DNA from 2 places in the Lacrimispora xylanolytica genome. Region 2 is predicted to be linked to the other one. Evidence: a T-box and tRNA genes for the amino acid it is inferred to sense, from the RefSeq annotation. Region 2 holds a T-box; the other holds one or more tRNA genes.
The links. A T-box is a leader RNA that pairs with one kind of tRNA and senses whether it is charged. The one in region 2 lies ahead of metG (methionine--tRNA ligase), so its partner is inferred to be a tRNA-Met.

Region 1: it has a tRNA-Met gene. The T-box ahead of metG (methionine--tRNA ligase) is inferred to sense a tRNA for this amino acid. The anticodon was not compared.

The regions. Positions count from the first base shown of each region.
Region 1 covers NZ_CP113524.1:4,487,240-4,502,527, forward strand. Annotated here, with positions in the region: gene OW255_RS20660 (DUF5692 family protein) at 61-1,116, opposite strand; gene OW255_RS20665 (hydrogenase maturation nickel metallochaperone HypA) at 1,129-1,476, opposite strand; gene OW255_RS20670 (FAD-dependent oxidoreductase) at 1,504-4,212, opposite strand; gene hypB (hydrogenase nickel incorporation protein HypB) at 4,305-4,976, opposite strand; gene OW255_RS20680 (FadR/GntR family transcriptional regulator) at 5,174-5,881, shown strand; gene OW255_RS20685 (hypothetical protein) at 5,996-6,877, opposite strand; gene OW255_RS20690 (response regulator transcription factor) at 7,080-7,793, shown strand; gene OW255_RS20695 (HAMP domain-containing sensor histidine kinase) at 7,774-9,165, shown strand; gene OW255_RS20700 (guanylate kinase) at 9,582-10,163, opposite strand; gene OW255_RS20705 (aminotransferase class I/II-fold pyridoxal phosphate-dependent enzyme) at 10,212-11,714, opposite strand; gene OW255_RS20710 (hypothetical protein) at 11,981-12,211, shown strand; tRNA gene OW255_RS20715 (tRNA-Lys) at 12,268-12,340, opposite strand; tRNA gene OW255_RS20720 (tRNA-Phe) at 12,344-12,416, opposite strand; tRNA gene OW255_RS20725 (tRNA-Met) at 12,461-12,534, opposite strand; tRNA gene OW255_RS20730 (tRNA-Tyr) at 12,581-12,662, opposite strand; tRNA gene OW255_RS20735 (tRNA-Thr) at 12,684-12,756, opposite strand; tRNA gene OW255_RS20740 (tRNA-Val) at 12,789-12,861, opposite strand; tRNA gene OW255_RS20745 (tRNA-Asp) at 12,885-12,958, opposite strand; rRNA gene OW255_RS20750 (23S ribosomal RNA) at 13,046-15,288, opposite strand, start outside.
Region 2 covers NZ_CP113524.1:4,372,450-4,387,737, forward strand. Annotated here, with positions in the region: gene OW255_RS20130 (TraX family protein) at 1-222, opposite strand, end outside; gene metG (methionine--tRNA ligase) at 311-2,284, opposite strand; T-box leader at 2,375-2,659, opposite strand; gene OW255_RS20140 (DUF885 domain-containing protein) at 2,801-4,621, shown strand; gene OW255_RS20145 (GerMN domain-containing protein) at 4,731-5,264, opposite strand; gene OW255_RS20150 (MarR family winged helix-turn-helix transcriptional regulator) at 5,292-5,741, opposite strand; gene OW255_RS20155 (spore maturation protein) at 5,849-6,376, opposite strand; gene OW255_RS20160 (arsenate reductase family protein) at 6,493-6,852, shown strand; gene OW255_RS20165 (hypothetical protein) at 6,984-7,544, opposite strand; gene OW255_RS20170 (undecaprenyldiphospho-muramoylpentapeptide beta-N-acetylglucosaminyltransferase) at 7,657-8,724, shown strand; gene OW255_RS20175 (RNA polymerase sigma factor) at 8,726-9,268, opposite strand; gene OW255_RS20180 (HIT family protein) at 9,286-9,702, opposite strand; gene OW255_RS20185 (rhomboid family intramembrane serine protease) at 9,727-10,347, opposite strand; gene OW255_RS20190 (DUF6382 domain-containing protein) at 10,398-12,017, opposite strand; gene OW255_RS20195 (hypothetical protein) at 12,019-12,378, opposite strand; gene OW255_RS20200 (prepilin peptidase) at 12,405-12,839, opposite strand; gene OW255_RS20205 (hypothetical protein) at 12,851-13,774, opposite strand; gene OW255_RS20210 (DUF5702 domain-containing protein) at 13,794-15,288, opposite strand, start outside.

The DNA of each region.
Region 1 (15,288 bases), 110 kb from region 2:
TTCTATTACACAAAAAAACGTCTGAGAGCCATAAAACCGCTCCCAGACGTAAACAAACCCTTATGATTCAGCGAGAACCTTAACCTCTTTATACTTCCCAAGATCCCCATAAAGTTCCCCTGTATATGGATTTTTCTTTGTTTTAACAATTCTGTAAATCATATAACCAAACACTCCTATATTAGCCAGAAGCGCCAACAAGCTCATTACAAACATATAGCTAGTATTCGGTGCTGCCCCAGTCACCTGATAGATGCCAGAGCCAGCTAAAACCGTATACCCATCGGATGCCAGCAGCCCTTCTCTAATAGCCGCCTCTGCAATGTTCTTACTGGAACCAGAATGTACTAAAAACTGACTGGCATCCTGAAATGCCGGAAAGGTCTGTGCAAACATACACCAAAGTGCCAGAGTCTGAGCACGATGCTGAAGCCAGGCTCCCTTACCTAAGGTAAATGCACAAATTGTGGGTGCTAGTAAAAGTGCAAATCCGCAATACCATGCATGAGTAGGCAGACAGTTATAGGTATAAGCAAAATTCCACAAATCATAAGCTATGATCCAGAACCATAACATATCCGGCCAAAGCATATCCTGGCTTTTATCCTTACAGGTGATTTTCCGGATGCAGATACCAAACCAGCCCGTAATGGTAACGATATTTAAAAGACCAGCAATTCCATTCATCACATTCCACGGTCCGCCAATGTAATACTGAACCTGATTGTTCATATATTCCATCACCGGCGTAACATACTGGGAGACTTCAAAATCCCTGATACAGGCTTCCATAATATTAATCGCCAGTATGAGCGGTGGAAAACAAAGGGCGATTTTATTATGGCGCAGCTTCTTAATATGACGAATGCACCAAAAACCAATACAGCCAGCCGTAGAAGAATAAACCTTAGCCAGATGAAACCAATCCATATAGGAGGTATCCCGTAACACAGTCAGCCAGAGAACCGTTAAAATAACCGGCAGTACAACAAAACAACCAAACCCCACCCATTTAAATCGGCGGCTTACTTCATTGGCTGCAAATAAAGAAAGAAACACACCAACCCACACCAGTAAAACCAATATGGCAGGAACACCTTCTGTAAAAACAAACATACTTAATCCTCCTTAAGAACACGCTTCTATTTCTTTAATAATGAACTCATTTCCCGTTACCAGATAAGTAGCTACACTTCCACAGTGGGGACACACCTTTTTAAACTCCAACGTGGAATACGTTCCCTTGCAGTCCTCACATACCGTCACTGCCGGAATTTCAAGAATCCTTAGCTCTGCTTCCTCTAAAAGCTGAGATTTTACCCGAAAATACTTCCAGCAGTCCATGAGATAATCAGGAATCACCCCGCTGACTTCCCCAAGCTCCAGCGTGACAGAGGACACCTTTTTAAACGCTTCCTCCCTGGATATCTCCTCAACCGTCCGGACAATATGAGTGACCAATCCTAACTCATGCATGATTGCACCTTCTTTTTCCTCCAGTTCTTACACCGACCGGTTCTTATTACGGATAATCCGAATCTGCCGTTTCATTGCGTATGGCAGTACCATCTTCATCTTATCCTCACTCTTTACCATTCTGCTTGCCTCTGGTAACTCCCTAAATAAATGGATGGCATCAAACTCGCACTTTGTGGTGCAGACTCCACATCCAATGCATCGGTTACGATCCACCACCGAGGCGCCGCAGCCTAAGCACCTGGCTGTCTCTGCCTTCACCTGTTCCTCGGTCAATGGAAGTCTGGTATCATCAAACGTTGTCTTCGGATCAACACCGGATACCTTTCCTGGCTCCTGCCTTTTAAAGCAGCTGACACTCTCCCTTGGAATCACCAGATTCTCCCGGTCAAGCTCAATAAACTCCCTGCGGTTCCTTCCAATAGTTAAACTCTGCCCTTCATGAACATACCGATGAATGGAAACAGCCCCCTCTTTTCCTGCTGCAATGGCATCAATGGCAAACCTTGGTCCTGTAAATACATCACCTCCCACAAATACATCCGGCTGTGCTGTTTGATACGTCAACGAATCCGCCGCTGCACGGCCCCCACCTGCCAGCTCTACCTTACTTCCATGTAACAAATCGCCCCAAATGATACTCTGTCCAATGCTAATTAGGACATGTTCGCATTCTACTGTTATGCAGTTGGTCTCATCATACTGGGGATGAAAGTTTCCATCACGATCGGTAACGGAAACACATTTTTGAAGTACAATTCCTCTTACACTTCCATCTTCTATTATTATTTCCTTAGGCCCCCAACTATTATGGATTTCAATCCCTTCCTCCAGAGCCTCCACCACTTCTTCGTTTGCCGCCGGCATTGTCAGGCGGTCTTCCAGACAGTACATGGATACAGAAGACGAACCTGCACGAACCGAGCTTCGGGCTACATCAACCGCCACATTGCCTCCGCCGATTACCACCGTCCGTCCCGGTAAAGAAATGTCTTCCCTGCTGTTACTCCTATGTAAAAATTCCACACCAGTATAAACTCCCTTGGCATCCTCCCCTGGAATATTGGCTTTTCTTCCCCCCTGACAACCAATGGCAAGATAAAATGCCTTATACTCCTTCTTCCGAAGTTCTTCCATGGTCACGTCCTTACCAATCTCTACGCCGCACTGAAATTCCACTCCCATCTGACGAAGCACATCAATTTCTGCCTCCAGCACATCTTTCTCCAGCCTGAATTTAGGAATTCCATAGGTAAGCATACCTCCCGGCCTTTGATTCTTTTCAAACACAGTGACCGGATATCCTTTCTGAGCCAGGAAAAATGCACAGGTCATTCCCGCCGGACCAGCTCCGATGACTGCTATCTTTTGAGGATAAGGCTTCCCAATCTGATTCACCATAGGGGGAATATAACGTTTCTCCCTGGAAAGCTCCTGCATTGCTATAAATTTCTTTACTTCATCAATGGCAACTGCCTGATCAATGGTCCCTCTTGTACAGGCCTCTTCACACCTCCGATTGCAGATACTGCCGCAGACAGCCGGAAATGGATTGTCTTTCTTAATCAGCTTTAAAGCCTCTTCATATCGCCCCTGAGAAGCCATCTTTAAGTATCCCTGAACCCCAATGTGAGCCGGACATTTCGTCTTACAGGGCGCTGTTCCCGTATCATAACAATTAATCTGATTGTCATCCCGGTAATTTTCATTCCATTTCTCAGGTCCCCATTTTACAGAATCCGGAAGCTCCTGTCTTTTATATTCCACCGGACCGTCTTTGGTGCACAGCTTCTGACCAAGCTTTACAGCCCCTGACGGACAATACTCCACGCATTGTCCGCAAGCCACACATTTATCCCCGTCCACCTTGGCAACATAAGCCGACCGTGACATATTAGGCGTATTAAATAGCTGAGAGGTCCGAAGGGCATAGCAGGAACAGACACAGCAGTTGCAGATCGCAAATATCTTATCCTCCCCATCAATATTTGTAATCTGATGAACCAGTCCATTGTCCTCCGCACGCTTAAGAATCTCCATTACCTTTGCTTCGTCAATATAACGTCCTTTGTTGGTCTCCACCAGATAATCCGCCATATCCCCCACACCGATGCACATCTCGTCTTCCAGGTGACCGCATCCCTCTCCTAAAATCCGCCTGGAACGGCGGCAGGAACAAGCCCCTACTGCATACTTTCCCTTATACTTTTTCACCCAGTGGGAAATATGCTCTATACTTAAAGACTTCTGCTCCGTGGAAATGGCCTTTTCCACAGGAATTACATGCATTCCGATTCCCCCTCCTCCCAGGGGAACCATAGGGGTCACCTTTTCCAGAGGAAGACGTGACATCTCATGAAACAGTTTCGCAACTTCCGGATGAGACTCCACATGTTCCTTGTTCATATTCATAAATTCCGCGCACCCTGGCACAAACATAGGAAGTATGTATTGCTTCTGATGATCCCGGTTCTCCCAGTTGTACTCGATGAGCCCGATAACACTCATTTCCTGAAGAAGCGCTTCCGTCCTGTCCAGATCCTTTTTGCATTTCTTTGCCACCTCTTTGGCTGACATCGGCTTTCTCACCTTCATAGCCAATGCCACCTCTGCCATCTCATCTGTAATAGAACCGGCAAGCCCCCAGTACTCGGCATCCTCCACTGTGACTTTATGCCCCATCCGGTCTGTAATCTTCTGCCCCAATTTTAAGATTAACGCTCTACCTTCATCCATTTTCTGCTCCTTTTATGTTTAAACAACTATAAATTCTTATAAAAAATACAATAATTCCACTCTATGAGAAAACAAAACCCAATTACCTTTCATCACTGCTGCTGCCACTTTTTCACCTCAGCTTCCAACCACTGAATCCACTCTTCCATCCCCTCTCCGGTACGGGCAGAAATGGGAATGATCTTAGCATTTGGATTCCTCATTAATATGTAAGATTTACAAGCTTCTAAATCAAAGTCAAAAAAGGGCAGAACATCTATCTTATTAATCAGAACCACATCGCATATGGAAAACATCAACGGGTACTTTAACGGCTTATCATGCCCCTCTGGCACACTAAGTATCATCGCATTCTTTACTGCCCCAGTATCAAACTCCGCCGGACAAACAAGATTACCTACATTTTCAAGAACCACCAGATCCAGCCCCTCTGTCTCAAGCCCCAGAAGGCCCTGACCCGTCATTTCTGCATCCAGGTGACACATTCCCCCCGTATGAAGCTGAATCGTCTTAACCCCAAGCTTTGAAATACTCCTGGCATCTACATCTGAGTCAATGTCCGCCTCCATAACACCTATGTGAAACTGATTCTTCAATCCACTGATGGTCCTTGTCAGTGTGGTCGTCTTACCGGCACCAGGCGATGACATCAGGTTAAGCAAAAAAAGCCCTTTTGATTTTAATTCTGATCTCAATTCATCCGCTCTTCGGTCGTTATCTGCAAAAATACTCTGCTTAACTTCCAGAACTGTGAAATCCCCCATGGGTAACCCCTCCTTAGAAAACTTCTGGTTATACCAGAATATGTTATGATTTTAACATTATACCTTTTTGCACAATTCAAGTCAACTTTTCCCACTATTTCTATACATTTTATTAACTTCTATCTTGATTTTACCACTAAAATGTTGTAAAATTCCACTATGGTATCTGGTATAACCAGTGCCAAGGAGGAAATCATATGGAGTTTTCAAAAATAACTGCACCATCTCTAAAGGATTTGTTTGTTCAGCAAATAGAAGAAAAGATATTATCCGGAGAACTTCCTGTTGGAAGCAAGATGCCGCCGGAGCGTGAAATGGCAGAACAGATGAAGGTCAGCCGCGCCGTTGTAAATGGGGGAATCAACGAATTAAGAAGAAAAGGATTTTTAGAAGTACTGCCAAGACAAGGTACCTATGTAGCCGATTTCAGCCGAAATGGAAATCTGCAGACCTTAATAGCATTATTAGAATACCGTGGCAACAAACTGGATAAAGCCGGTATCCGTGCAATCCTGGAAATACGAACAGCCCTGGAACAGCTTGCTGCCGGCCTCGTCATTGATACTGCCACCCCAGAGGCCATTCAGCATCTGGAATTAACCGCAAAAAAGCTGAAAAGCACAGATTCCATACAAAAAGCAGCCCAGATCGCCTTTCAATATCACCACGACCTGGCTTATTATGCCGGAAACACAGTCCTTACCCTGATTTACTCTTCCTTTAAGGAAGTATGTATTGTTTTATGGGTACGTTTCTGCAAGCTATATGGCATTCAGGCCTTATATGGCCATATCATACACCTGCAAAGATACTTAAATGACAGAGATAAACAAGGCGCCTGTCAATGGATACAAAAATACTTAAGAGATACCATAGAAGGATCTCAGCAGGTCTATGAGGAATAGATAAGTAAAAATTTTTAGAGCGAACGTTGAATCAATACTCAAAAACAAAACACAAAAAAGGATAAGGCGCTTTTCATCTATAAGCCCTTATCCTTTTACTAAATTCAGTGTTCACTATTTCTTCGTTGTATTCGTCGAATTATCCGTTGTTTTACCTGTCTTAGCATCCGTTTTTCCTGCCTGAGTTCCTGCTGCACCTGATTTAGTCTCAGCATTACCAGCCTGTTTTACAGCTGTTCCTGTTTTAGCAGATGCATTACCAGTCTGTCCCCCACTATTTACAGTTTTAGCATTTGAATTACTTGTCTGAGCCGCTTTATTTACGGTTTTCGCATTTGAATTACTTGTCTGCGCTGCTGCCTTTTGCTTTTTTACTGCTTTGATATTTTTAGCAACTGCTTTCTTACTTGTATTTGCTTTATGGGCTTTTGCTTTATGGGTCTTTGCCGCAACATTACGAACCTTACCAGCTTTTTTCTTATTTGCCTTTACTGTTTTAGCCTTATGTGCTTTTTTTACTGCTGTCTTTTTATGTTTCTTTGCGCTGGCTTTTTTATTTGCTTTTTTAACAGCCGCTTTCTTACCTGCCTTCTTTGCATCCTTTTTAACAGTCTTAGCCCCATCAGCTGCTGCTTGTGTGGTCTTTACTTCCGCTCCAGTCTTAGCTGCCTCTGTACTCTTTGCTGCCGCTCCAGTCTTAGCTGCCTCTGTACTCTTTGCTGCCGCTCCAGCCTTAGCTGCCTCTGTACTCTTTGCTGCTGCTCCAGTCTTAGCTGCCTCTGTGCTTTTTGACCCTGCTGCTGTCTTTGAGTTCTCTGTTGTTCCAGTACCAGTACTTCCCGCTTTAGCAGCTGTTGTATTCCCTGCAGCCTGGCTGCTCACTACCTTTTTCGTGGTACTGGGAGCCTGTGCTGCCTGAGCTGGAACGGTTAAACTACCAGTAAAGAGCATAGCTGTGACTAATAAGGATGTGACCGGTTTCAATGATTTTTTCATAATAAATCTCCTTTCTATTGTTGGGATGATCCAATGAGTGAAATCATGATCGCTACGCAACTGATTTCCTTCTCTGCCTCAAAGAATACTACCAATCCCATACGCGTTTCAAAGGTGAAACTGTGGCAAAATAGTGGCAGCTATATCATTTGAAGTAAGAAAATGATAAAATACAAAAAACAGCCGAAAGGATGGGGCACCTATGGAAAAAAAGAAAATTTATCTTGCAGATGATGAACAGCCCATAAGAGATTTGATCCAACTTTTTCTGGCTGCAGAGGACTACGAAGTACAGACATTTCCTGATGGAGACAAACTATTATCAGCCTTTGATAAATCCCCTTCTGATATGGTCATACTGGATATAATGATGCCAGGGACAGACGGACTGGTTCTTTGCAGCGAGATTCGCAAACGAAGCAATACCCTAATCATCATTGTCTCTGCCAGAGACAGCGAAACAGACCGTATCGCAGGAATTACCCTTGGCTCTGACGACTACCTGACAAAACCATTTTCTCCCATGGAGCTGGTAACCAGAGTGAAAGCCCTTTTTCGCAGAATGGACTTAGACCGTGGAAGCTACAGAGGAGAAATATACACCTATGGAAATATAAAAGTGGATGTAAATAAAAGAGAATTCTCCGTTGACGAAAAGCCACTTGATATCACCCCAACCGAATTTGCCCTGATGGTCTACTTATTAGAGCGAAAAGATCAGGCCGTATCAAGAGAGGATCTGCTAAAATATGTATGGAAATTCGACTTTGAAGCGGATACAAGAGCCACCGATGATGTTATAAAAAGGCTTCGAAAAAAACTGGTCACTGCTGAAGCCAATGCTAAAATTCAGTCAGTCTGGGGCTATGGCTTCCGTCTGGAATTAGGAGATACCCATGAAGAGTATAAAAAATAAGATTCGAAGACCCTTTCTAATCCTGCTTATACTGATTCCACTTGCAACCCTGGTACTGTTTAACATATCTCTCCGCATTTACTTAAATGCAGCTGCCAAAAATGAATTAAAAGCCACAATCCACGCAGTAGAAAAAGTAATTAAAAGCGAGCTGGAGACAGACGGAGGCGCCCCCACCGAAAAAAGAGCCCTGGAAATGGCCCGAAATATCCTTTCTGCTCTCAAATCCTCTCATTTTTCACAGGGAATGGATTTTTATTTGCTGGATATCAATTCAACCCCGGTATTCCCGGCAAAAACAAAACTCACCTCATCCCAAACCGCCTTTCTAAACGTCATCTCCCCGAAGATAGACCAGATGAAAGAAAGAACGGTCTATACCATACCCGTAAATGGAAAAAAGTACTTTACCATTGCCTATACCATGAACAGCGATGATCTAAGCAATATGATAGCCGTATTTGCCCTCCCAACAGAACACATTAATAAATACCTGACTGCGGTCAACCAAATCCTGGTGGTTATCATGCTTTTAGGAATCCTGATTGCCATATATTTATCCGAAAGAATCGCCGCTCACATAACAACCCCCATAACAAAACTTAGCAGCCTCTCCTTAGAAATTGGCCAGGGAAATTTTGACGCCAGCCATTTTACCATTCCCCAGGATACAATAGAATTCAAGCAGCTATATGAAAATATAAGTCTCATGGTAGGAAGATTAGAGGCCTACGACAAAAACCAAAAGACCTTCCTGCAAAATGCATCGCACGAGCTAAGAACGCCGCTCATGTCCATCCAGGGCTACGCTGAAGGCATAGAAAGCGGAATCTTCCCCGATACAAAAGAAGCAGCACAAATCATAAAACGAGAAAGCATCCGCCTGAACGAATTAGTAAGTGAACTCCTGACCCTATCAAGATATGAAAGCGGCACCTATAAGCCTCAGTGGGAAGAAGTAAATCTCTGTCATTTATTAAAAGACTATACCCAGCGCCTTATGGGCCTGTCCGCCAAATCAAGCAAGACCATAGAGCTGAATCTCCCTGAGTATGATGTAATGGTTCAGATCGACGATATGCTCCTTTCCCAGACCGTGATGAACATTGTATCCAACTGCCTCCGTTATGCAAAAACGAACGTAACAATATCCCTGGAGAAAACAGCAGAAACCATCAGCCTGAAAATATCCGATGACGGAGATGGAATCCCCGAAGCTGACATTCCATTTATCTTTGACCGCTTTTACAAAGGTAAAAATGGCAACTTCGGCCTTGGTCTTGCCATTGCCAAATCAGCCGCAGAATTGTTAAATGGCAAAATCACAGCTTACAATCAGGAAAAAGGCGCCGTCTTTGAGATTTCATTCTGATGTTTTAATAAAATGAAAAATCCTTTGCTTTTCTCGTTCAGTTTCTGAATCCTTAAAATTGACTTTCCTCTAATTAAGCACCATTTTAGATACCTATTATTATGATTACGTACAATTCCATCTTATATCAGCCCTTCTATCCCACCTCACTCAATAAGTAAACAAGTAAATAAATAAAAAGAGTCCTTGGATAAGCAAAAATTACATCTTCCCAAGGACTCTTTTTATGTTGTATTTAAATAGTTATTACGATATCTTCCATCTCACTGAAACATGGCTGATTAGCAATCTCTATCTATATATCTATATCTATATCTATAGCTTTATCTATAGCTATTTAAATCTCTACACCTATTTCTATACCTATTTCTATCTCAATTCCTAACTATCCAAGCCCAGCCAAAGCATAGACTACCTTACTCCCTTACTACATCCAAAATATCTCTGAGACACATTTCCAAATCATCATTCAAGAATCTTCGCTCAATTCCGCATCTAGCTAAATTATCCTCTTTAAAATCCTCTTCATCAGCCAGATACCGCCTGCAAAGCTCTGCATATTTAGGCTCTTTCTGTTTATCTTCCCTTTCAAGAGCCCTCAACAGACGTTTCCCGTCTTCCACTTCAATATAAATAGGAACCATGATACCAGCCCCATAATAATTCCTTGTTTTCTCATAGGATTCCAAGGTACCAATCATCAGATAGCTGTCATCACTATTCACATCAATCTGTCCGTCATCAACCGTAAAATAAGTCCACGGACCCAAAATAGACTGATATGTCCTCTCTTCAATGATCTTACCTTCCTCTCGCAACTGCTTCAACCTATCCTCAGAAGTAAAATAATATTCTTTCCCGTCTTTTTCTCCCTGCCGAATCGGTCTGGTGGTATATAAAACAACCTGTTTCAGATGGGGCTGCATTTCCAGCAACCGCTTATAAATGGTGTCCTTACCAGAAGCGCTCTTCCCCATCACGTAAAAAATCTTTCCCATCTTTATATGCTCCAATTCATTGATTCTATCTCATAGAAAATGTAGTACCTACATTTCTTCTAAAACAAATATTTCTTCTGCCGCCTCATCTTCCATTCCCTGAACCGGAAGCCCTAAATCCTTGAATTTCATAATCAGCTCCACTAAATCGCCAGTTAACACTTCACCCGGTACAACAATAGGAATCCCTGGCGGATACAAATAAATAAATTCAGCTGATACCCTACCTATTGCCTCTGAAATTTTTATTTTATAACGCCTGCCATCCATTGCTTCAAAAATAGGATATCTGCAATCTTCCTCAATCGTAAAATCAAGAAGCACACCACCAGTATCACTCTGCCCTGCCATTTCCCCAGCCTCCTGCAAAGAAATGCTTCCAGAACCGGATCTAGCTCCCAATTGATCATCCAACTCAAGCAATGCACTGCAAAGCCTCTGAAGCCCTTCCTCTGTATCCTCCAAGGTTGTTATAGCCGTCACATAGTCAGCTCCGCACATTTCCATTTCCAGATGATACTCTTTTCGCAGCACGTCACTTAATTGATTTCCTGACCATACAATATTTCTTGTAGACACAATCACTTTTGACAGGTCCATATCATAAACACCATACTGTCCAATAATTTCATCCGAAAGCAGCGTCAGATGCTTCATCCCCTCCAGCCGCCTACGCATTCTAGTCAAAGACTCAGAAAATTCACCCAGCTTTTTTCTTCCCTCACCATCCATGTAAACAATACAATTCTCTATACTAGCCATAAATACATAGGACGGGCTGCTAGTCTGATACATATGAATATAACGATCCAGTTTCTCTAAATCAATATACCCCTTCCTGACATGTAAAATAGCAGTCTGCGTCAAGGAAGGAAGCGTCTTATGAAGACTCTGAATTACAACATCAGCACCTAATTCCAATGCAGACACAGGAAACTCATCCACCCTGCCAAATGCAAAATGCGCCCCATGGGCTTCATCCACAATTAACGGTATACCAAACCTATGAACCACATCAGCAATCGCCTTGATATCTGAAACAACCCCATCATAAGTAGGAGATACTACAAGCACTGCCTCTGCCTCTGGATTTGTTTTCAACAATTCCTCGACATCCTCAGCCAGTATTCCACCTTGAAGCCCCAATTCCGGCATCATTTGTGGATAAATATATTTGACTTCCAACTGCTTGAGGAAAACTCCATGAAATGCTGACTTATGGCAATTCCTGCTCATTAAAATCTTGCCTCTGTTTGATACCGCCGCACTAATTGCGCTCAATATCCCACAGCTGCTCCCATTCACAAGATAATAAGTCTTATCAGCCCCATAAACCTCAGAAGCCCACTCCAAAGAATCCTTTAATATTCCCTCCGGCCGATGAAGATTATCAAATCCCTCAATCTCCGTAATATCTATAGAAAATGGATTAGGAAACTTCCTTATCTCATTATTCCCATACTGCCTCTTATGTCCAGGCATGTGAAATGGATAAAAATCAGATTTACTATAATCCATTAATCTCTCTAATAATCTTGGTCTTTCTATCAATTTACTTTCCTCTTCTGGTACATAAAAATGATTAAGCTAATTTGTCACTCTCTTATTATTTCAACCAATATTCGCTATACATTTATAGTATTATCATATTTTATCTATTGTAAGTAAAGAACTATAGTTAATATAGCTTGTGCATTTGTTCTTATACCATTAGTAAATACATATTTAAGTATATCATCCTTATCCCTTCTTTACAATTTTTTCTCCGGAAGCTATAATAGTATTTTGGGTAAAAAAAGAAAGAGAGGAAGATCACTATGAGGTTAATCGAGTTTAAAATGGAACGTCCTGGTCTGGTAAAGGCAAATGATCAAGTTCACGTCATTGAGCGAGAAGGTGCCAGCAGCTACAGCTACATAATCGATCCAGCTGTGGCCATGTCTGGATGTTACTCTGGAAGAGACCGCATAAAATCTGATAAAGGGATTGTAAAAGAAGTAAAACATAATGATCGGGGATATTACGTAATCGTAGAATTTGATGAGTAATATCATCTTCGGACAAAATAAAAAGCCCTGAAACATTTCTGTTTCAAGGCTTGTCCTGAGACACCGGGGACTCGAACCCCGGACAACTTGATTAAAAGTCAAGTGCTCTACCACCTGAGCTAGTATCCCATATGCCCAAAGCCGGAATCGAACCAGCGACACGTGGATTTTCAGTCCACTGCTCTACCAACTGAGCTATCTGGGCGTATGCACGCTTTCGTATAATTTCACTAATAATGCGCATAAAAATTGCGGGGGCAGGATTTGAACCTACGACCTTCGGGTTATGAGCCCGACGAGCTTCCAGACTGCTCCACCCCGCGCTATTCAATTATATTATATGCAGTAATTAATATTTTAATCACTGAATGGATGGAGATGGATTCGAACCATCGAAACGTGTCGTAACAGATTTACAGTCTGCCCCCTTTGGCCACTCGGGAACCCATCCATAATTTAATTTTTTAATGCAAGCCGATGATCGGACTCGAACCGATAACCTGCTGATTACAAATCAGCTGCTCTGCCAATTGAGCCACATCGGCACAACTATCCAAATGCGGTTTTGCATACGGAATGGGACCTATAGGGCTCGAACCTATGACCCTCTGCTTGTAAGGCAGATGCTCTCCCAGCTGAGCTAAGATCCCATAATCAAAATTTAGTTGTAAAACGACCCGGATGGGACTCGAACCCACGACCTCCGCCGTGACAGGGCGGCGCTCTAACCAACTGAGCCACCAGGCCAAACCTTATTGAAGATACTTACACATACCCTCAAAACCACACATTGTTATATATCTTTCATCCGTTCTTCCTCTTACCTAAACCAACCTGGTTAAGCCCTCGACCTATTAGTGACAGTCAGCTGCACATGTTACCATGCTTCCACCTCTGCCCTATCTACCTCGTCGTCTTCAAGGGGTCTTACTCTTGCGATGGGATATCTCATCTTGAGGGGGGCTTCACGCTTAGATGCCTTCAGCGTTTATCCCTTCCCGACTTGGCTACTCTGCCATGGTGTTGATCACCAACAGATACACCAGAGGTCAGTCCATCCCGGTCCTCTCGTACTAAGGACAGCTCCTCTCAAATATCCTACGCCCACGCCGGATAGGGACCGAACTGTCTCACGACGTTCTGAACCCAGCTCGCGTACCGCTTTAATGGGCGAACAGCCCAACCCTTGGGACCTACTACAGCCCCAGGATGCGATGAGCCGACATCGAGGTGCCAAACCACTCCGTCGATGTGAACTCTTGGGAGTGATAAGCCTGTTATCCCCAGGGTAGCTTTTATCCGTTGAGCGATGGCAATCCCACTTTATACCACCGGATCACTAAGTCCTAGTTTCCTACCTGCTCGACCCGTCGGTCTCGCAGTCAAGCTCCCTTATGCCTTTGCACTCTTCGAATGGTTTCCGTCCATTCTGAGGGAACCTTTGAGCGCCTCCGATACACTTTCGGAGGCGACCGCCCCAGTCAAACTCCCCGCCTGACATTGTCCCCCAGCCAGGTAATGGCTGCAGGTTAGAAACCCAATATCGCAAGGGTGGTATCCCAACATCGGCTCCTCAAAGACTGGCGTCCTTGATTCACTGCCTCCCACCTATCCTGTACATGCAATACCGAATCCCAGTATCAAACTAGAGTAAAGCTCCATGGGGTCTTTCCGTCCTGGCGCAGGTAACCAGCATCTTCACTGGTATTTCAATTTCACCGGGTGCATTGTTGAGACAGCGCTCAAATCATTACGCCTTTCGTGCGGGTCGGAACTTACCCGACAAGGAATTTCGCTACCTTAGGACCGTTATAGTTACGGCCGCCGTTTACTGGGGCTTAAATTCAGAGCTTCGCGTTGCCGCTAACCCCTCCTCGTAACCTTCCAGCACCGGGCAGGCGTCAGCCCATATACCTCACCTTTCGGTTTTGCATAGACCTGTGTTTTTGCTAAACAGTTGCTTGAGCCTATTCTCTGCGGCCTGATTTCTCAGGCACCCCTTATCCCGAAGTTACGGGGTCATTTTGCCGAGTTCCTTAACAATGCTTCTCCCGCCGGCCTTAGGATTCTCTCCTCATCCACCTGTGTCGGTTTACGGTACGGGCACATATTACACAATAGCGGCTTTTCTTGACAGCCCCTACAGAGACTTCCCTACTTTTGTTCGGTACGCGTCACACCTTCCTGTTGCTAAGCGGATTTGCCAACTTAGCCAGTCTAATGCTTGCCCCGGTCTTTTCATTCCCGGGTTCTCTCTCGGTTCTGTGTCCCCACAGTTCTGATAATATGCGGTACAGGAATTTCAACCTGTTGTCCATCGACTACGTCTTTCGACCTCGCCTTAGGCCCCGACTTACCCAGAGCAGATCAGCTTTACTCTGGAAACCTTAGATATTCGGCCTGGAAGATTCTCACTTCCATCTCGCTACTCATTCCGGCATTCTCTCTTCTTAACACTCCACATCTCCTTACGGTAATGCTTCAGCGCGGTAAGAATGCTCCTCTACCAATGTATCATTCGATACATTCCACAGCTTCGGTGTCGTGTTTTAGCCCCGGACATTTTCGGCGCAAGACCTCTCGACTAGTGAGCTATTACGCACTCTTTGAATGTGTGGCTGCTTCTAAGCCAACATCCTAGTTGTCTCTGAAATCTCACATCCTTTTCCACTTAACACGCACTTTGGGACCTTAGCTGGTGGTCTGGGCTCTTTCCCTTTTGACTGCCCAACTTATCTCGTGCAGTCTGACTCCCGTACATCATCTGACCGGCATTCGGAGTTTGATATTCTTTGGTAAGCTTTGACGCCCCCTAGGAAATTCAGTGCTCTACCTCCGGCAGACTAATACGAGGCTAGCCCTAAAGCTATTTCGAGGAGAACCAGCTATCTCCGGGTTCGATTGGAATTTCTCCCCTACCCACACCTCATCGCCACCCTTTTCAACGGATGTGCGTTCGGTCCTCCACCGCCTTTTACGGCAGCTTCAACCTGGACATGGGTAGATCACCCGGTTTCGGGTCTACCTTTACTGACTCATTCGCCCTATTAAGACTTGGTTTCCCTTCGGCTCCACAC
Region 2 (15,288 bases):
CGAAATTCTTCCTATGACACGAAGGGCAAAGTCAAGATATCCCCATAGCTTTACCTGGGTAATCCCCATAAAGGTCTGAGTTAAGTCCATATTAGGGTTCTTAAATATTCCATTTTCTATTAATACTGCACCGATGTGGTCAATGAACATGGTGACCACAGCAATAAGCTTAAGGGTATATCCGGTGAATCCTTCTCTTGTGGGGCTTGTTGTCTCCTGCATGGAATTCTCCTTTTTAATACAACAGACCGGATTTCAAAAACCCGGCCTGCCTTGTTTACGTTTTTTTATCGTCTGATGTTCCCTTATATTAGCAGATTTCTGCTCCTGCCGGCATGGTCTTCTCCGGAACCATAAGGGATAGATTGCCTTCTGCATCTTCCGCACATAAAAGCATGCCTTCGGATACAACACCAGCCAATTTGGCCGGCTTTAAGTTTACCACAACCATTACCTTTTTGCCAACCATTTCTTCTGGAGAATAGTGAGCTTTAATGCCGCTTACGATCTGCTTTACCTGGCTTCCGATGCGTACCTGGGAGCAGAGAAGCTTTTTGGATTTCGGCACTGCTTCACAGGCAATGATCTCTCCTACCTGGAATTGAAGCTTTGCAAAATCATCGTATTCAATTTCTGCCTTAGGCTCAATGTCTATCACATCTCCGGACTCTACGGCTGACTCTTTGGCCTCTTCTACCGGAGCGAACAGGGCATCTACCTTATCCATTACTTCCTTGATGTCCATACGGGCAAAAAGGATCTCAGGCTGTTCTGTTACCTTGCCTCCTGACGGATAAAGTCCAAACTCGCTCATCTGGGACAGCTCTCTCTTTTCGGTGTTAAGCTGGCTTAAAATCTTCTTTGAGGTTTCCGGCATAAAGGAATCAAGAAGGGAAGCTCCAATGGTAATTGCTTCTGTTAAATGGAATAACACGGTTTCCAGACGGGCTTTCTTTTCCTCGTCCTTTGCAAGTGTCCAGGGTGCGGTCTCGTCAATATATTTGTTGCTTCTTCTGAAAATATTAAAGATATGAGTGATGGCATCAGCCACACGAAGCTTCTCCATCTTCTCCTGAACCTTTTTCACCTCGTCAAGTACCACTGCTTTTAAGTCTTCATCAAATGCATCGGAATCCTTTCCGTTTGTTACCACGCCGCCAAAGTATTTATTGGACATGGAAATGGTACGGTTTACAAGGTTTCCAAGAATATTGGCAAGGTCAGAATTCATGCGCTCGACCATAAGCTCCCAGGAGATCACGCCATCATTTTCAAAGGGCATCTCATGAAGCACAAAGTAGCGGACGGCATCCACACCAAAGAAATCCACTAAGGTATCGGCATAAAGAACATTTCCCTTTGATTTACTCATCTTTCCATCGCCCTGTAACAGCCATGGATGGCCGAATACCTGCTTTGGAAGAGGAATATTGAGTGCCATCAGGAAAATAGGCCAGTAAATGGTATGGAAGCGGATGATGTCCTTACCGATAAGGTGTAAGTCTGCCGGCCAAAGCTTCTGATACTGCTCGGTGCTGTTTCCATCACAGTCATAGCCGATTCCTGTAATATAGTTTGTCAAAGCATCCAGCCATACATACGTTACATGCTTTGGATCAAAGCTGACTGGAATACCCCAGGTAAATGTTGTTCTGGATACGCAAAGGTCCTGAAGTCCTGGAAGCAGGAAGTTGTTCATCATCTCATTTTTTCTGGAAACCGGCTGGATAAACTCCGGGTTCTCATTAATATGAGCGATGAGACGGTCCGCATATTTACTCATGCGGAAAAAGTATGCCTCTTCCTTGGCAGGCTTCACTTCGCCGCCGCAGTCCGGGCACTTTCCATCCACCAGCTGAGACTCGGTAAAGAAGGATTCGCAGGGAGTACAGTAAAGGCCTTCATAATGTCCTTTATAGATATCGCCCTGATCATAAAGCTTTTTAAAGATCTTCTGAACCTGCTTTTCATGGTATTCATCGGTGGTACGGATGAATTTATCATAGGAGGTATTCATTAAATCCCAGATTCCTCTGATTCCATCGGCTGCCTGATCTACGAATTCCTTTGGAGTCACTCCGGCTGCTTTCGCCTTTTCTTCGATCTTTTGTCCATGCTCATCGGTTCCTGTCTGGAAAAATACATCGTAGCCCTCGGCTCTTTTATAGCGGGCAATGGCATCTGCCAATACAGCTTCATAAGTATTACCAATATGAGGCTTTCCGGATGCATAGGCAATGGCGGTTGTAATATAATAAGGTTTTTTGTTTGATTCTTTACACATGTTCTTCCCTCCTGGTTCTATCATGAGTTGCTACGGAAATTAGGCTGCTTTCTCCAAAGAAAAACCCGTCTTAAAATATCCTCTCGGAAATTTAAAGACGGGCGATTATCCCGTGATACCACTTTAATTTATCCATGCCTTACAGCATGGACCTTACCGGCTGCATACGCACTCAGAATCTTCATAATTCCTAAGCTGCTTATACAGTCTGACACGATAACGGGTGTAACCGTCGGAATCTAAAAGCATGTAATATGCCAGTTCGGTTCCGCTGCTCCAAGGCCATATTGGGAAATAAGTCCAAGCTTCCTTTTCAGCATACGGAAGTCTCTGCACATGAACCTTATCTCTTACTCTTCTTTTCTCAGCATTCTCATATAGATCATTGTTAGTAATCCTAGTGTAATGGCTTCGAAGAAGTTTGTCAAGCAGGGAACCTTCTTAATTCCCTGTTTAGTCATGACTTTTTCATTTCCCACATATAAATATTAATAGTGAATTACGGAGGAATCATATATGACAAACAAATTTTTTAAAAGAGGCCGATGGCTGATTTCCATTTTCCTGGTGGTCTCCCTGCTTTGTTCGTGCACGCCGCCGCCAAAGTCAGCCGCTACCCCCTCTGGTACGGGATATGAGCATTACAATGCTGCTGATGTATCCATGCAGAAAAATTTTGATCTGTTTACGGACGATTTATTCCGAAATGAAATAAGCAACTCTGGGATCAGCTTTCATTTTACCATGGCAGATCCGGCTTCCCGGGGGCTTAAAACGGTTCCTCTGACGCTGGGGGACTTTTCCCTGGATAACATGAAGAAAAACTCAAAGGATCTGGCTGAGCTAAAGAAAAAACTGAATCAGTTTAATCCCAGAAAACTGACAAAGGATCAGCGCCTGACTTATCAGATTCTTTACTCCTACATAGATACAGAGATGGCTTCGGAAGGCCTGGAGCTTTATACTCAGCCGCTTACTACAACCATTGGCATTCAGGCACAGCTTCCTGTCCTATTTGCGGAATACGCCTTCTACAAAAAGGACGATGTGGACCATTATCTGTCACTGCTTTCTACCATTGATGATTATTATTCACAGATTCTGGAGTTTGAAAAGCAAAAATCAGAAGCCGGTCTCTTTATGTCAGATTCTGCTGCGGATCATGTTTTAAAATCATGTGAAGCTTATTTGATTCAGCCGGACCACAGCTTTCTCTCAGAGACCTTTAACACCAGGATCGATGCTTTAAATGATCTGACCCCGGAAGAAAAAGCTGCTTACAAAGAAAAGAATTTAAAGGTCCTTGAGGAGCATTTTGTTCCGGCCTATAAAAACCTGATTAATGGAATTACTGCCCTTATGGGGACCGGAAAGAATGACAAAGGTCTTTCCTGGTATCCGGAAGGGAAGAAATATTTTGAGTACCTGGTCAATTCAAATACCGGAACCTCTTATGATTCCGTAGACAGCTTAAAAAAAGCCATTGAAAAACAGATTACCTCTGACATTAAGGCTCTTGGTCAGATTACGAAGGAGAATCCAAAGGTTCTCGATCAGCTTGATACTTATTCCTTTAATGTAACGAAACCGGAAGATATTTTAGAGTCCTTAAAATCTCAGATCGCCAAGGACTTTCCTGAGCTTCCAAAGAACCAGTACACGGTCAAATATGTTCCGAAAGCCCTGGAATCTTCCTTAAGCCCTGCCTTTTATCTGGTACCGCCTATTGACCGGTACGAAGATAATATTATCTATATTAATGGTAATCCAAGGTTTCAAAATGACGATCTTTATACCACTCTGGCCCATGAAGGATATCCGGGACACTTGTACCAGAATGTTTACTTCCTGAGCAAAAGCCCCAACGACTTAAGAAGTATTTTATCCTTCTCAAGCTATTCGGAAGGGTGGGCCACCTACGTAGAAAATTACTCTTATACCCTTGACAACGGACTGGACCCGGATCTTGGAAAGCTCCTGGCACACAACTCTGCGGTTACTTTGGGGATTTATGCGTATCTTGATATCTGCATTAATTATGAAGGTTGGGATAAGGAGCAGACAGCGAAGTACCTTAGTACCTTCTACAATGTGGAGAAAACGGATATCGTGGATTCCATTTATAACAGCCTGGTAGAGAATCCAACCAACTACATGGAGTACTATGTGGGATATTTAGAAATCATGGAAATGAGAAATGCCGCCGAGAAAATCTTAAAAGACAAATTCAATTTAAAAGAGTTTCATACCTTTTTACTGGATATTGGTCCAGCACCATTTTCCGTCATACTGCCGGAGTTTCGTAACTGGCTTGGTAAAGAGCTCAGATCCAGCTAATATTAAGTTTAACAAAAACAAACCTTACGAATAAGAGGCAGGAGCATGTTACCTATGCTCCTGCCTCTTTTATGTTCCAGATCTTATCAAATGAGTTTTCAGACACACCCTAACCAATCTGTTTATAGTCTTTTACGTATTCCAGCAAATCATTATCACCCTGCTTCACCTTCTCGCCGGAATAATTCTTTCCATTTACCAGAACCTTTAATTTATCCAATGAAAAATTCTCTATAAAGGTATTGCCCACTGCAGTCAGAGTAACTAAATCATTCCCTCCTTTTGCAGGCATCTTGGATAGATCCAGCGTACCTTTGCCATCTTTTGATTCGTATTTAACAACGGTTGTTCCTTCTTCCAGAACACCGTATTCAATCAGCTTATCCACCAAAGCCTCTGCCGTGAGCTTGTCCACTGCATCCATAGCCTGGTTAAGGCCAGTACCATCGCTATTCTTGCTATATACAGAGATGATTTCCATTGGTTCCACGTTAGGATCCGGAACCTTGTCACTTGCGCCACCGGTAGAAGCCTCTGCCTGGGGAATTGGTGCCGTTGTCTCCATCTTAGGCTGTGTTGGTGTACACGCTGACAGGGACATCATCATTATAACGCTCATTAACATCACGATGAATTTTCTCATAATTGCGTATTGCCTCCTTAAACTCTCTTAAAGGCTCCGAAACCAGTGGTTAAGATTGGTCAGAGCTTTGATCAAAACTTCTATCTCATCTTCGCCTAGTGAATCGACAATGCCCCGAATCATCTCCTGATGAAATTTGGCATGGTGTTCAAAGGCTTGTTTCCCTTTTTCTGAAAGTGAAATGTAAACCACTCGCCGGTCCTCTTTCCCTCTTTGGCGGGTCACATACCCTTTCTTTACAAGGCTGTTCATGGCTATGGTAAGCGTCCCAACCGTAACAGACAGCTCTCTGGCAATGGTCGACATATTTTTAGGTTCTCCGACGCCGATCGCTTCTATTACATGCATATCATTATTCGTAATATTATTAAATTCCTGGGTAATGATAGCCTGTTGTTCAATATCCATAATATCCCGAAACAGTCTTACCAATACTTCGTTAAGAGTTCCGTAAGTATCCACGTTAATCCCTTTCATATTGTTATGACAATAAAAGCTTCCTCGTAATTATACATGATTATGTATTTATAGACAACCACTTGAATTCTTATGAAATTCTTAAAATGGAGATGAAATAATCCCTTTTATACCAAAATACGGCTTAAAATGACACTGGCTGCAATTCCTGCAATGGTTGCTGTCAAAGCACCGGTAAGGGCATACCTGGTTTTACGTATTTTTACGGTTCCGAAATAAACACTTAAGCAATAAAATAAGGTCTCTGTACAGCTCATAATTATGGAGGTAACCATACCGATATAAGAGTCTGTGCCATATTTTTTAAAGATATCTAACACCAGTCCAATGGCTGCTGAGTTGGATACCATACGGATTAAAATTACAGGGACCACTGGAGCCGGTAAATACAAAAGGGATGCCGGCTTAGTCAGCAGGCCGGAAAGAAAATCAAGAAAGCCAGAAGCGCGAAGGACTCCAACCGCTGTCATAAGACCGATTAAAGTGGGAAGGATACCTGCTACCGTCTTCATCCCATCTTTTGCACCATTTATAAAATCATCAAAAACAGGACGTTTTGATAAAATACCAAAACCAACAATATAAAAGATGATTAAAGGCACCAGTGCCTCTGACAAAAACATTAAAAATCTCATTATTTCTCCCGGGTTTCCTTGATTATTACATTCTATTCCAAATCTTTCCTTTTCATTCAATAGGTTTCAAGGTAAAATATATATGAAAGCAAAAGAAAATGGAAAGGAGCCAACCTATGAGTTTACTATTTTTACAGTATCCGCCCTGCAGCACCTGTAAAAACGCAAAAAAGTGGCTGGATGCGCACAATATATCTTATGAAGCAAGGAATATAAAAGAAGAAAACCCAAAGGAACATGAGCTTTTAGAATGGATTAAAAAAAGCGGTCTTCCCATAAAGAAGTTCTTTAACACCAGCGGCAATATCTATAAGGAACAGAATCTAAAAGAAGCCCTTCCAGGAATGAGTGAAGAAGAACAGATCCGGCTTCTTGCAACCAATGGTATGCTGGTGAAGCGGCCGCTGATCATTGGGGAGGATTTTGTTTTAACTGGTTTTAAAGAGGAAGAATGGTTAAAGAACTTGATTTCCTGAGATTAAAATAAAAATTCCTGATAAAACGGGAGTTATAATACAGCTGCTGTTTTGTCAGGAATTTCTTCTTATTCATCTGGTTTTTCATATGTTTCCTATTATAATACCACCCTGATTTAGAATATCGCCTTTCATCTGATGGGTAAGTTATTGGAAGAATGAAATGTGATTTTCCGGTTGATCTCTGGAATATCATTGATTTCATGATCCTTTTGATAACTTTTTATCTTTCTTTCAGCCCGATGCGAATCCGTGGCTCCTTCCGATGGAGATATGAATGGAAGAAAACAAAGGGTATCATCTTCATGCCAGATTTTTGTCTCTGGTATCTTAGCTTTACTTATACGGTATTTTTCAGCTTTACCGGCACAAACTCCAATGGATGTCACGGAAAAAATGACACAAATCACCATGGATACCATAAATGGCTTATGCAGATAATATACTAATCTTCGATATTTGCTCCGAAGTTTAAGTTGTCTGTTTAAAACAGTGGTTGCTCCCCGGCGTCTCATCTCTGCCATGATCGTCTGGAATTCACCAGGCGGAGGAGAAGGGGGATCCGGTGTTATTTCCGGGTGCTGCTGCATATAATCAAGCAGATATGCTTCCATTTTCTCCTGGGAAGCCTTACTCTTTTTGTTACATTTTAAAATGGAACATTTATTATGATTGTCTCTTCCCTGCTCCATGTCTGCACCTCTTAAATACAAGTTATCCTTAAGTCTTCATACTCTTTGGGGTTGACTTTTTACCGTCAGCGTTTACTATTAATAGTATATCGAATCTGGGAGGCAACGCTTTATGAAAAAAATCGTGTTAACCGGCGGAGGCACTGCTGGTCATGTTACCCCGAACCTGGCTCTGATTCCCTCTTTAAAAGAGAGAAATTATGACATTCACTATATAGGTTCCTATCAGGGAATCGAGCGGAAACTCATAGAGGGAGCTGGTATTGCCTACATCGGCATCTCCTCCGGTAAATTCCGCCGGTACTTTGACCCCAAAAATTTTACTGACCCATTCCGCGTCATAAAAGGATATGGGGAAGCATTAAAATTTCTTAAAAATTACAGACCGGATGTCGTATTCTCTAAAGGTGGTTTTGTAGCAGTTCCTGTTGTACTGGCTGCCAAACGTTTAAAGATACCCGTTATCATTCACGAATCCGATATGACACCAGGTCTTGCTAATAAGCTGTGTATTCCTGCTGCAACAAATGTCTGCTGCAATTTCCCGGAAACACTGGCCTATCTTCCAAAAGAAAAAGCCATTTTAACAGGCTCCCCCATTCGCAAAGAATTGTTACAGGGGGATCGTCTTAAGGGGTTAAGTTTTGCCAAGCTCTCCGAAACCCGTCCTGTGATATTAATCATCGGAGGCAGTCTCGGTTCCGTAACAGTCAACAATGCAGTAAGAGAAATACTTCCCAAGCTTTTAAAGGATTTCCAGATCATACATATCTGTGGAAAAGGCAATCTGGATGAGAGCCTTATAAGTACCACTGGATATGTACAATATGAGTATGTAGATGCTCCTTTAAAGCATTTATTTGCTGCTGCTGATCTGATGATATCAAGAGCCGGAGCAAACGCTATCTGTGAAATACTTGCCCTTAGAAAGCCAAACATTCTGATTCCTCTTTCTGCCGCTGCCAGCAGAGGTGATCAGATTTTAAACGCAAGATCCTTTCATAAGCAGGGATTCAGCTTTCTCCTGGAAGAGGAAAATCTATCAGGAGACTCCCTTCTTAAGGCCGTATCCGAAACGTATCAGAACAGGAAATCTTACATTTCAAATATGGAACAGAGTGAACAGCATAACGCTATTGATGCCATAGTAGAAATGGTTGAATCCCTGACCGGAAAATAATTTATGTATCAAAGCTGGGTCCAAGAATCCTTTTTAGACAGACTCTTGTCCGGTATATCCGGGAGCGGCATACCGTTCCCGGAATCCCTAACAATTCACAAATCTCTGGAATCGTAAGCTGTTTTAAGAAATAAAGGACAGCCATCTCTTTCCACTCTTCCCTCATATTAGATATTTCACTTGTGATCATTAAAACAGCCTCCTCTTCAAGAATCATATCAAGGGGATCTGTAATCACATAGCTTGCAAGCAATGCTACCTCATTGGCTGCATCCTCCTGGTTCAAGCTTACTTTTTCATAGTGTCCATTTTTTCGGAGGCAGTCGATTGATTTACTCTTTAGTATCTTAATCAGCATACTTTTCTTTCGCGTTTCAGTCCAGGTCAGCGAATAGTTTTCAAAGTATGCAATAAATGTTTCCTGTACGACATCATCCAGTTCCATATCCGGAACGTGGAGTGTCTTTGCAATCCGTCGAAGCAAGCCCTGGTACTCCCCATAAATGGATTGCAACAACATATTTTCATCTTTATGTATGCTCATTGATAATGCCCCTCTGATTACAGGGCGCTCCTAATAGCGGCTCCTGTCTGTGCTAAGTCTTCCGGACTTGCCTTGCCCGATACCCATGAAACCATAACAGGGCCTTCCTCATAACGAGGAATTAAATGTACGTGAAAATGAAAAACAGTCTGACCTGCTTCTTTTCCGTTATTCTGCACAACATTGAATCCGGCACAGCCTAATGTGGTTTTCATGGCGTTCCCAATTTTTGCTGCCAACGGAAGGACCTTGGCTGCTGTCGCTCCGTCAAGCTCACAAAGATCTTTGTAATGATGTTTTGGAAGAATCAGGGCATGCCCTTTTGTAGCCGGTCCTAAATCCATAATAACGCGAAATGTATCATCCTCATACAGTGTTTCTGAAGGTATGTCCCCATTTGCAATTTTGCAGAAAATGCAATCATCTTCTCTCACACTCTCACCTCCTTCCCAAAAGTATTATTCCCAATTTTCCATGCGTCCAGGCCTTTTCGGCTTACGATACAGAACAATCCCCATTAAAATACCCACGAAAAGTCCCGCAATGTGAGCTGCATTATCTACACCTGTGCTGGAAAAGCCAAAATACAGGGAACACACAATGACCACAACAAGCTGCCGGGTGCTTAGATCTTCCAGCCTTCCCCGGTTTACCACTACTGCATATAAAAGACCACCGATGACACCAAAGATTGCTCCGGAAGCTCCCGCAGAAACGATCAGCCGATAATCTCCAAGATTAACAATCATGGAGATTATATTCGCGCCTACTCCGCAGATCAGATAAAAAAAGAAATACTTCACATGTCCCAGGGCTCTTTCCAGGTTATCACCCAAAATAAACAAAATGAGCATATTGTTCATAATATGATTGATTCCAAAATGCATAAAAATAGAAGTAAAGAGGCGGTAATACTCACCGCCCTCTACGACTAGAGGCGCATACATGGCTCCATGGGAAACCATGAACTGCGTATTCTCTGTGGAGCCTGTCATTTCCAGATACAGGAAATAAATAACATTTAAAATGATAAATCCCATATTGACAAATGCCTTTTTTCGCCTGTATAAGTCTTCCATCACAGTTCTCCTCCTAAAATAATATAATTATTTTAGCACAAATTAACATATTATGTAAATATAAACGCGAAATTTGCGATAAAAATTTCATCTCCCTTATTTAACGTTACGGTTTCATTGGTTTCCAGCATCCTGCCGTTTACTGATGTTCCGTTGGTGGAGTTTAAATCACATAACTGATATTCTTCCCCTTCCCGGTCAATTTTAGCATGAATTCTGCTTATGGTTTCGCTTTCCAGGACATAGTCCACCAATCCCTCCTGTTTTCCAATAAGATATGGAACATAGGATATGGTGATATCCGGAACTTCTGATCCCACCGCCCTTAGATACCGGGTATTATTATCTGCTGTAGTGTCTGTTAGCAGAACCGTCTGTAAAATTATCTCCTCGTCTTTTTCTTCCGGCTGGTTAGCTGGCTCTTCATCTTCCTCTAGAAATGCCATCTGCCAATCGTATTCCTTTTCTGGAGCGTAATCCATCTTATCTTTTATGTAACTGTCACTTTTTTTATTATCCTTTTTGTAATAGTCCCTGTCGCTATGATTCGTTTTGTAATTGTCCTTAATGTTACTATCCTTAGTGTTACTATCTTTTTTGTTACTACCCTTTTTGCTACTGACTTGCTTTATATTGTCCTTCTTATTATCTCTTTTTAAGCTGTCTTTTTTTACACCATTCATCTTATCACTGGAATGATTTTTATTATCCCATTTAGTTATATCTGGCTTTGCTCCCGCCTTATTTATATCTCGTGTTTTGTTTGTTTCAATCTCAACAGCTTCTCCCTCTGACGCCCTCTCTTTGGCTGAATCATTCCTTCCGCCGAAAAAAAGAAGTACTGCCAAAGAAAGGCAGCCTGCACCAAAAGGAACGTACCAGAACTGGAACACTCCGCGAATTCCTGATACCAGCCACAATATAAGAACCGGAACTGCTATGGCAACTGAAATCAGTAAAAGAACTCTTACCAGGCTGTATTCCGAATTTATCTCAGACTGATTCTCAGGAATTATTGTTTCGTACCTCTCTTCGTCCTTGACTGCGAGCTGGGGTGATATTACGCCATGGTACTCTTCTTCATCTAATATATGGTTTTTATCCATTGAAGCACCATATTTAAGGTCATTTGATTTATTTTCTGTGATTTCAAGAAGGTCATCGATCCCGTAATTGTCTTTCAGACTTTCCTGATAAAGTCCATAAGCCATGACCACACATTCCTTGTCCTGATGATTGACCTTGCCCAGAAGATACCTAAGAAGCTCAGTCATCTCCTGAGAAAAGGTTCCCTTTCTTCCAGGTATGAGGCAAAGAAACACCTTAAAACGCTCAGGGTCCACATATATATATTCCGGATCCAGCAAAATCTGATCTTCCTTTAACAGATATGCTTCCAATCTTGAAAGGGTGCGGGCAATTCCGCCAATGAGCGTTCTAAGCTCTTCTTCTCCCAGGCTCTTGTACTCCAAAATACGGCTTAAGGACTGCTTCGAGGTAATCTCATAATAACATGACCGTTGTCCGTCCAGGCTTTTTATATGAAATTCTAAAAGTCCCTCAATGGAGTTTTTTTCCAGCATCTGCGATTCAAATCCTTTATATTCTGGTATGTCGGGGTTTATAATCAAATAATTATGCTTCATTTCCCGCCTGTATGTAATTTTCATCTTATTCCTCCTGCTCCAAAAGAGTGGCCATTCTTATAAAATTTTCCGGATCATATACGTTTTTCTCCAGGGAAAACTTCCACGTTCCTCCTGCTCCTGAAGCCTTTACCTTTTTTCCGGTTATGGGATTTCCAGAAAGTTTTAAGTCGAACTCATACCTGTCCCAATAAAACGGTTTTCCTGCCCTTTTTTCTGCCCATGAAATTGCCTCAGCTTCAGGCTCGGACTCATTATGCCTAAGTCTTTGGACTGCCTCTGATATGGCCATCGCCCCAACGGTCCTGTCTCTGACATAGTACGCGGTCTGAATTGAAGCCAGCAAAGCCCACAAAACAACCGCCATGACAATGGCAGCTTCCACGGTAAAGCTTCCTGATACCTGACATTTCATAACATCACCAATCCTATCCAGGCTGGAAGAAGAAACGGTAGAAATGGAATGGTGACCTTCTTCACATCGTTTCCCTTTAAGCGAAAAAAGATGTAAATTCCCATGCAGACAAATCCACTTAAGAATACACCGTAAACCAACAGCTTTAGATTTATTAATAGATTAAGAAACAGACCGCTGACCGTAAAAAACCATCCATCTCCTTCCCCAATGGCTCCATCTGAAATCCGACTGATTCCCACCATGAGAAGCCCTATGAGACAGCTTAAGGGTCTGTCACCTATTCCTTGTCCAGAAATTATGATAAATAGAATGCCTGATGTTCCAGCCGCGAACAAAAGCCAGACACTTATGGTTTTACTTCTTCCATCCTGAAATGCAGAATAGACTAAAAATATGGTAAATACGATTTTACTTATGCCTTCAGGCATGTTTAGACCTCCTATTGCGAACAATATGAGCACGCTCCCAAATGGCGCACAGATTCAATGGGAACGGCAGAAACATAGGATATAATTGAAGAACAATTCTTATCCCCATGATACTTTTCTCCTGACGGCATGATATAGACAGGGCTGTTTCCCTCCTTAGAGGGCTGGCATCGGCTACAGGGTTTGTAGGTACTGCCGGATAAGTTTCTCATTTGCACCAGTTCACTTCGTGCTATCTGTTCTAAGTTGTTATATAAGTAGTGGCATGTTCTTGACTTGTGGTATCTTGTACTTCCCTTTCCAATATAGACAATTTCTTCAGATTCCAATGCCTTAGCCTCCTCCATACCCTTTTTTCCAATCCAGGCCCTGCGCGTGGACCTGGCTGTCATAGGCACGCTTTTTAAGCTAAACACCGAAAAAGGCAGCTTGACCCGATAATCCATAATAAGGTCAATGGTTTCCCCGTCCCGAAGAACTGAGGATCTGGCAAAGGAGATTGCTTCCAGGCGGCTTACATCTGCTTTGTCTTCTACTCTCTTTCTCACATAAAAAAGCACACCTTCTCCTGCAAGACTCTCAAGAATCTCTTTTTGAATCCCTTTTGTATTGGAGGTGGTTTCCTGCTCGTTCTGTTTTCCATTCTCAAGGAGATAAGCATACTGGCTTAAGTCTTCCCCAGCCTCTTCAAGAGCTGTTTGAACCTGCCGGTTTATATTCATGATGACCATAGGCATCATCATTATAATCATGAAAAAAACAAATAAAGGAAGTGCCATAGCGGCTTCAATCGTCAGACTGCCCTCCCGCTTGGAGCTAAAGGCAGATGATAATACCCTTTTTACAGAAGGCCGTCCTTTAGAGACGGGGATTTGTACCTGGAGAGTAACAATTTTTTTATTCTTTTTTCCTGCTGGCCGCCTGAAAAAGGGCATGATCATCTGCCTCCTTCCTTTAATATGCTTTCTCTGTTCTGACATCCAATGGATAATAGGGATTGCTGCCTCCAAAAAACAGGTGTTTCGCTTTTACATTTCCTTTTATCTCTGCCTGATAGACGCAGTTTTCCATACGAAAATCCCCTTGGCTTTTACATAGGTTCCACTGGATCATGTCCATAAGACGATAATTTTGCACCTTCTGATCGGAAAGAAACATTAAAAGCTTTAAGTATCCTGTGTAGTCGATTCCCTTATCTCCTGCCTTACCACCAGAAGATTTCCCCGTTTTACCTAACTCCAACAAACTGGATAACGTTAAATTCCAGGTTTCCCTTGATTTTATAAAAGCGGTCTTTTTTCCCTCCAGCAGCATTTTTACATCTACGATTGCCTCACCCAATGCCCATACTGTCATGATAAAAAATGCGATTACTCCAGTAAGAGGAGCGAGACCAGTGACGCCGGTAATCACACTGGCTAACGCGTTGGCTTCCTGCCTTTTCTCGCTGTCTGAAAGGATATGGATCAGGTTCATACCTTCCCGAATTGCTACCAGTTCTGTGACTACCCTTTTTAAATTATCCTCATCATTTGTTTTTCCGGATATGAGATATTCCAGCTCATACTTAAACTCTTTTTCTTCTTCCGAGCAGAAATTTGTCAGAAACCTGCTGCAATACTCTTCAAAAACAAGGCGTTCCAGAAGATTAATTGAAGCGCCTTCTAAAGCACTCATAGAAGCAGAAGGAAAGGAATCACTGTTTACCATCCCTTTGGAAACCTGACTGCCTTCTGGAAGTACAAGGTTTAATAATCCCTGTTCCGCAAATCCTTCTATTTGCTCTAATATTCTCTGTTTCTCAGGGTCCTTTACGCCATTTGAGTAGGATAGCACCGATATTTGAATCCGGTTCCAGATATCCTCTACAGATCCCCACAGTTCACTAAAATCTGGTCCGGAATCTTCCTCATCGTCATACACCCAATTGTCAATAGTATCTTCTACCTCTTCGGCTCTTTCCATGGCCTGCTGGATCACGGTCTTTTGAATATCCATATGCTCTGGAAGCGCTTCCACCTGGTTTCTTCTAGGCCCATCCTGATTTACATAAGTTTCATAGCTATTTGCTTCCTCTGCCATGGCTTTTTGCATCTCTGGACTGATATTTTTTGATAGTGCTTCATTTTTACGTTTTGTCTCATCCAGATTCTTTTTTAATTGGTCTGCCCGCTTTCCATATGTGGTGACCAGGGAGGGAATCCGATCCATCTCTCTTTTTAGTTTCTGGGCGCTCTCTCTAAATCCACTGCCATTATAATTTCCTAACTGCCTTTGGGCCGTCTCCCAGTAATCCTTCTGCGCCCTTAAACAGTCATTGATGTCTTCTAACGCCCGTTCCAGACGCACAGCCTCCTTTGTGTGCCCGGAATAAGACTGAGACAGACTTTCAACGGAAGATGCTTCTTTTAAATTTTTTAGTAAATCTGCTGCACCGTCAGCATCAGGC